Regions from separate parts of the Neorhizobium sp. T25_27 genome, predicted to be linked through region 2. Evidence: riboswitches for the same ligand, from Rfam matches in the RefSeq annotation. Region 2 holds a riboswitch; each other region holds the start of a gene.
The links. A riboswitch is a leader RNA that binds a small molecule or an ion and turns the genes downstream of it on or off. The one in region 2 is predicted to bind thiamine pyrophosphate.
Positions count from the first base shown of each region.

Region 1: it holds a riboswitch for thiamine pyrophosphate, as region 2 does, so the genes downstream of both, thiB (thiamine ABC transporter substrate binding subunit) here and C5J24_RS02395 (ABC transporter permease) in region 2, are expected to answer to the same signal.
Region 3: it holds a riboswitch for thiamine pyrophosphate, as region 2 does, so the genes downstream of both, thiC (phosphomethylpyrimidine synthase ThiC) here and C5J24_RS02395 (ABC transporter permease) in region 2, are expected to answer to the same signal.

Region 1 is NZ_PVBJ01000017.1:49,311-51,507, forward strand. It holds gene C5J24_RS29850 (ABC-F family ATP-binding cassette domain-containing protein) at 1-427, shown strand, start outside; gene C5J24_RS29855 (response regulator) at 588-1,037, shown strand; TPP riboswitch at 1,135-1,242, shown strand; gene thiB (thiamine ABC transporter substrate binding subunit) at 1,283-2,197, shown strand, end outside.
Region 2 is NZ_PVBJ01000001.1:452,124-454,320, forward strand. It holds gene C5J24_RS02390 (ABC transporter permease subunit) at 1-741, shown strand, start outside; TPP riboswitch at 809-912, shown strand; gene C5J24_RS02395 (ABC transporter permease) at 1,048-1,830, shown strand; gene C5J24_RS02400 (ABC transporter substrate-binding protein) at 1,827-2,197, shown strand, end outside.
Region 3 is NZ_PVBJ01000021.1:15,873-18,069, reverse strand. It holds gene thiC (phosphomethylpyrimidine synthase ThiC) at 1-839, opposite strand, end outside; TPP riboswitch at 939-1,071, opposite strand; gene C5J24_RS30750 (acyl carrier protein) at 1,250-1,501, shown strand; gene C5J24_RS30745 (acyl-CoA dehydrogenase family protein) at 1,503-2,197, shown strand, end outside.

The DNA of each region.
Region 1 (2,197 bases), on a different contig from region 2:
CACCGTGACCTCGACCATCGCCCCCGCCAATCCGGACGCACCGGACGGCCGCTGGATCGAATATGCCGGCGGCTACACGGATATGCTGGCGCAGCGGAAGGGCGCGCTGGAGGAAAGGCGCCGCACGGAAAAAGCTGACAGGGCAAAAACCGATACTGCAGCATCGGTTTCCGGCATCCCGAAGGGCAAAGGCAAGCTTTCCTTCAAGCAGAAATTCGCGCTCGAGAACCTGCCGAAGGAAATGGCAAAAGCCGAGGCCGAGATCGCCGCCCGCGAGAAGAAAATGGCCGATCCCAACCTCTTCACCAAGGATCCCGCCGCCTTCAACAAGCTGGCTGCGGAGATGGAAAAGCTGCGCCAAAGCATCAGCAAAATGGAAGAAGAATGGCTGGAGCTCGAAATGCTGCGTGAGGAAATTGAAGGCTGATTTGCAATTTGTTAAGCTTAACAGATAGTTAGCTAAAAAAATATTTGTCGCGGAGCGGAACATATGATGTCCCGGGGCGTTCTGGGGTGTGAGTAGTGGTCGAAATGTCCCGGGGACGGATCGGCCTGCCCGGAACCGATCAACCGAATGGGGACATCCAATGCTGACAAATGTTACGCGTCGTCGGCTGGCCACTGAGGCGATGAATCAAAGAGTTATGATTGTCGAAGACGAGTTTCTGATCGCGCTCGATGTAGCCGAGACGATCGAAGCCATGGGCCTGAAAGTCGCCGGTTTTGCCAATGCCCGCAAACACGCCCTGGCGCTCGCCGCCTATGCCGATATTGCCCTGGTCGATGTCAATCTTTCGGACGGCCGGACTGGTCCAGAGATCGGGCGCGAGCTTGCCGAGCAATATGGCATCACCGTCGTCTTCATGACGGGTAATCCGGACGATGTGGAAGCCGGCGTCCAAGGCTCGCTCGGCGTTCTCACCAAACCGGTCATGCCCGATGTGGTCGAGAAGACTATCGACTACGCCGTTGCCAACCGGCTGGGCGGCATGGCGATCGTTCCGCGTGAACTGAAAGTGTTTCCGCAGAACCACTGAGCAATGAACCACTGAGTCATGTTGCTCCTGCCGAATGCGCCTTGAGCCGGCCGCAGACCGCCTCTTGCCAGCCATTCGCCTCGCCGCTAAATCTGATCCTGCTCTAACGGGGTGCCGCGCGTTTTCGTGCGGCTGAGAGGCCTTTGGCTAACCCGCGGAACCTGATCCGGTTAACACCGGCGGAGGGATTAGACGGCTCTTCATCAGCGCCTATTCCCCTTTGTCACCACAACGAGGAGACGCTGATGCGCAGCACCATTCTTTCGATATTCGCGGCCGCTGCCGCCTTTTCCCTTTCCGCGCCGGCCGAAGCGCAGGAAAAGACGTTGACCGTCTACACCTACGAGAGCTTCATCTCCGATTGGGGGCCGGGTCCCAAGGTGAAAGAGGCGTTCGAAAAGGCCTGCGCCTGCAAGCTCAATTTCGTCGGCGTCGCAGACGGCGTGGCGCTTCTGACCCGCCTGAAATTGGAGGGCAAAGGCACCGACGCCGATATCGCGCTCGGCCTCGATACCAACCTGATCTCCGAGGCGAAGGCGACCGGCCTGTTCGAGCCGCACGGGCTCGACGCCGCCGCGGCCAAGGTCCCCGGCAATTACAGCGACGACACGTTCATCCCCTACGACTACGGCCATTTCGCCGTCGTCTATGACACGCAGGCAATGAAGAACCCACCCAGAAGCCTCAACGAACTGGTGGACGGCGATCCCGCGCAGAAGATCGCCATTGAGGACCCGCGCACCTCGACACCCGGCCTCGGCCTGCTGCTCTGGGTGAAATCGGTTTATGGCGACCAGGCACCGGAGGCCTGGGCGAAGCTCAGGAAACGCGTGCTGACCGTCACGCCCGGCTGGTCGGAGGCCTATGGCCTGTTCACCAAGGGCGAAGTGCCGATGGTATTTTCCTACACGACCTCGCCCGCCTATCACATGGTCGAGGAGAAGACGGACCGCTATCAGGCCGCCGCGTTCTCCGAAGGCCACTACATCCAGATCGAGGTCGCCGGCATGCTGAAGGGGGCGAAGGAAAAGGACCTGGCGAAACAGTTCCTGAAATTCATGGTCTCGCCGGCCTTCCAGGACGTCATCCCGACCACCAACTGGATGATGCCGGCCGCCAAGACCTCCCAGCCGCTCCCCGACGCATTCAACAAGCTGGTG
Region 2 (2,197 bases):
CTCCTGCTGCTGCCGCTGGTGCTGGTCTGCATCCAGAGTTTCAACGACGTGCCGCAGGCGACCGCCTCCGGCTTCCGCGGCTTCACGCTGAAATGGTACGAGGCGGTGTTTTTCGCCGGAACGTATGCGGATGCCTTCTGGGTGTCGGTGCAGCTTGCCGTCACCTCGATGCTGGTGGCGCTTTCGCTTTCGCTGCCGGCGGCCTTCGCGCTCGCCCGTTATCCGTTCAAGGGTCGCTCCGCGCTCCTGGCTTTCTGGCTGCTGCCGATGTCGCTGCCCCACGTGGCGATCGGGGTCGGAATGCTGCGGCTCTTGCAGATCTACCTGATCATTCCGCCCTTCCTCGGCCTCGTGGCGATCCATGTGATCGTCATCCTGCCGTTTGCGATCACGCTTCTGACCACCTCGGTGATGGGGCTCGACCGGGCGCAGGAGGAGGCGGCGGCGAGCCTCGGGGCAAGCCCGGTGCGGCGGTTTTTTCTGATCATCATGCCGGGCCTGGCGCCGGGGCTGTTTGCGGCCGGCATCGTCGGCTTCCTGCTGAGCTTCGGCGAGGTGACGGTGACGAGCTTCCTCACCACCGCCCGGCTGACGACGCTGCCGGTCCGCATCTACGCGGAATCGACCTTCAGCCTGGAGCCGACCGCGCATGCCATCTCGGCCGTCCTGATCCTCTTCACCGTCATCGCGCTGGCCCTGCTGGGCAGGGTGGTTCGCCTAGACCGACTCTACGCACGGTGAGTTGGAAACGATAGCGGGCGGACCGTCCGGTCCGCTTGACAGACATAGCGAAAACCGACAGTTATCGTGTTCTTCCGAGGGGGGCATCTTGACGATGCTGAGATGGCGGTGAGCCGGACCCTTGAACCTGATCCGGGTCATGCCGGCGTAGGAACGGAAATAGGCGTCATTCGACGATACTTTCTCTTCTCCGCTTCACCTGGATCTCCGTAATTGACTGATCTGGAGATCGACCGATGATATCCATTCTTCCCGTGGTTCCGCAAGGATATCCGGTCCTGGCGTGCAGGTTCGGCGCGTAGCATCATGCGTGCGTCCCATGCGGTCATCGGCCTCGTCCTGCTTGTCGCCCTCTGGCAAGCGGGCGTCTGGCTGTTTGCTCCGCCCCGCTACATCCTGCCGTCTCCGATTGCCGTCGCTTCCGCCTTCGGGCGGCAGCCGGGTTTCCTGCTGCAGAACGGCCTCGTCACGCTGACGGAAATCGCGCTGGGCCTCGCGATCGGCGCAGGCCTCGGCATCGCCACGGCATTCGGGGTCGCCGCGTTGCCGCGGCTTGGCCGTCTCGTCTGGCCGATGGTACTGATTCTACAGTCCTTTCCCGTCTTCGTCCTGGCGCCGATCCTGGTTTTGTGGCTCGGTTTCGGCCTCGCCTCGAAAGTGGCGATGACGACGATCATCATCTTCTTTCCGGTCGCGTCGGCCTTTGCCGACGGTCTTCGCCGCACCGATCAGGAAATCCTCGACGCCGTTTCGCTGGAGGGGGCAGGTCACTGGCAGACGCTGGTGTCGATGCGTGTGCCGCTGGCGATCCCGAGCCTCGTCTCGGGCCTCAGGGTCGCGGCACCGCTGGCGCCACTCGGGGCCGTGGTCGGGGAGTGGGTCGGGGCGTCCGGCGGGCTCGGCTTCGTGATGGTCCAGGCCAATGCCCGCATGCAGACCGACACCGTGTTCGCGGCGATGACCATACTGGCAATCCTTACCCTCATTCTAAGGCTTCTCATCGACCGGCTGACCGCCGGACTCGCCCCGTGGGCCAGCGAAGCTGACCCTTCATCTTCATCCGCATCAGGGAGTTCCGTCCGATCATGATCCGTATCCTCACCGCGTCCTTCATCGCGCTGGCCAGCCTTGCCACCCCGATTTCTGCGCAGGCCGCCGACAAGCTCAGCGTGCTGCTCGAATGGTTCGTCAATCCGGACCATGCGCCGATGGTCATCGCCCAGCAGCGCGGGCTGTTTGCCGATGCCAAGCTCGATGTCGAGCTCATCCCGCCGTCAGACGCCTCCGCAGTGCCGCGGCTGGTTTCGGCCGGCCAGGCGGATATCGGCATCCACTACCAGCCCAATCTCTATCTCGACCATGAGGCAGGCCTGCCGCTCGTGCGTTTCGGCACGCTGGTCGAGACGCCCTTGAACACCGTCACTGTGCTGGCGGACGGTCCGATCAAGAGCCTCAA
Region 3 (2,197 bases), on a different contig from region 2:
ACCTTTTCGAGCGCCTGGTAGAGCGGCACGGTGCCAATCGGCACCGGCGAATTGCGGATGATCCAGTCGCGGATATTGTGGATGTTGCGGCCGGTCGACAGGTCCATGACCGTATCGGCGCCCCAGCGGATCGCCCAGACCATCTTCTCGACTTCCTCGGCCATCGACGAGGTGACGGCCGAATTGCCGATATTGGCATTAATCTTCACCAGGAAGTTGCGGCCGATGATCATCAGTTCGGATTCGGGATGGTTGATATTGGCGGGAATGATCGCCCTGCCTTCGGCGACTTCGCGCCGAACGAATTCCGGGGTCACGAAGTCCGGCACATGGGCGCCGAAACTTTCGCCGTCGCGGATGAGCGGTTCCCCGGCCGCCTGCCGGCCGAGGTTCTCGCGGATGGCGACGAATTCCATCTCCGGCGTGATGATGCCGGCCCGCGCATAGGCGAGCTGGGTGACGGCCCGGCCCGTTTTCGCCTTGAAGGGCTGGTTGCGGACCGGGAATTCCGGCGTCAGATGGCTCCCGGACACGAAGCCGTTGTCCTCCGGCCTGACGATGCGGCCCTCATAGGTTTCGACGTCGCCGCGGGCGGCAATCCAGCTTTCGCGCAGGCGAGGCAGGCCGGCATCGATGCTGATCGCGGCGCCTTCGACGGTATAGGGACCGGAGGAATCGTAGACGGTGACCGGCGGTTCGCCGGAGGTCGGATGCAATGCGATCTGGCGCATCGGCACGCGGGCGTCCGGGTGGATCGTTCCTGCTTTCAGGACCTTCGTGGAAGCGGGAAGCGGGCCGGTGGTGACGACCGGGGTGAGCTTGGTGGTTGCGATATTCATGGTTCAAGGCTCCAAGGTTTGACGTTTGGAGACCCAGTTCCAGTGTTGGAATGATGGAAAAACACCCCGGAATGCGAAGGACGGTTTCCCGCCCTCGCTGCCGCAGCGCCCGCACCGTCCCTACGCCAGTATGAACTGGATCAGGTTCAACGGGTCACTGCGCCTCGGCCGGCCAAAGCCGTTCCGACCAGCAGTATCTCAGCCCCTTGGCGGGACCCCCCTGGTGAATGGCGCCATCAGAAACCCGCGGGCCGTTGATGTCAAGCCGGGCCATGCCGATGGCGATCGATCGGATTTTACGGAATCCCGCAGCCCTAACTTCACGACGTTTATTGCCGGAATCTTATGCTTTCCTGCGTAGTAACGTCCCCAGCGATGAACGCAGATTTGAACGATCCGGAGATGTCGAGATGAACGAGACCATTCGCGAATTGCTCACACGTGTAGGCGGCCTTCCGGTCGCGGTGACCGAGCTGGAAGACGGCGCCGATCTTTATGCGGCCGGCCTCTCCTCATTTGCATCCGTACAACTGATGCTCGGCCTGGAAGAGGCCTTCGACATCGAGTTTCCCGACAGCCTTTTGAACCGCAAGTCCTTCGCCAGCATAGCTGCGATCGAGCAGACGGTTTCGCATATCCTGAAAGCGCGCGAGGCCGCTTGAGATGAGCCTCCCCGCCTTTGCCGCCGACATGAGCCTGAGCGCCCGCGCTCACCGCGTGGCAACCGTAGCGGCCGAATTTGCCGACCGCGTCGATCATGACGGCCGCTTCCCCCGCGAAGCGGTCGATGCCATGAAAGCCGAGCGCCTGATCGGCATCCAGATCCCGGCCGCGTTCGGCGGCGAGAGCGCTTCGATCGCCGAGATCGCCGAGGTCTGCTCCATCCTGGGACAGGCCTGCGCCGCGAGCGCCATGGTTTTCGCCATGCACCAGATTAAGGTTTCGAGCCTCGTGGAGCATGGTGGCGACAGCGAATGGCATAGGGACTTCATGCGCGAGCTTGCCGGCCGCCAGCTTCTCGTCGCTTCCGCGACGACCGAGGGCGGCATCGGCGGCAATATGCGCAACTCCATCTGCGCGATCGAGGTCGAGGGCGACATCTGCCGCCTGACCAAGGATGCGACGGTGATTTCCTACGGCACCTACGCCGATGTGATCATGGTCACCTCCCGCTCCAACGAGAAGGCCGCACCGACCGACCAGGTCATGACCGTCTTCAAGCAAGGCCAGTATACCCTGCAGAAGACCGTCGACTGGGATACGCTCGGCATGCGCGGCACTTGCTCCGACGGCTTCCTCTTCAGGGGCGAGGCGCCGTCCGTCCAGATCTTTCCAAAGCCGTTCGCCGAAATCGCGGC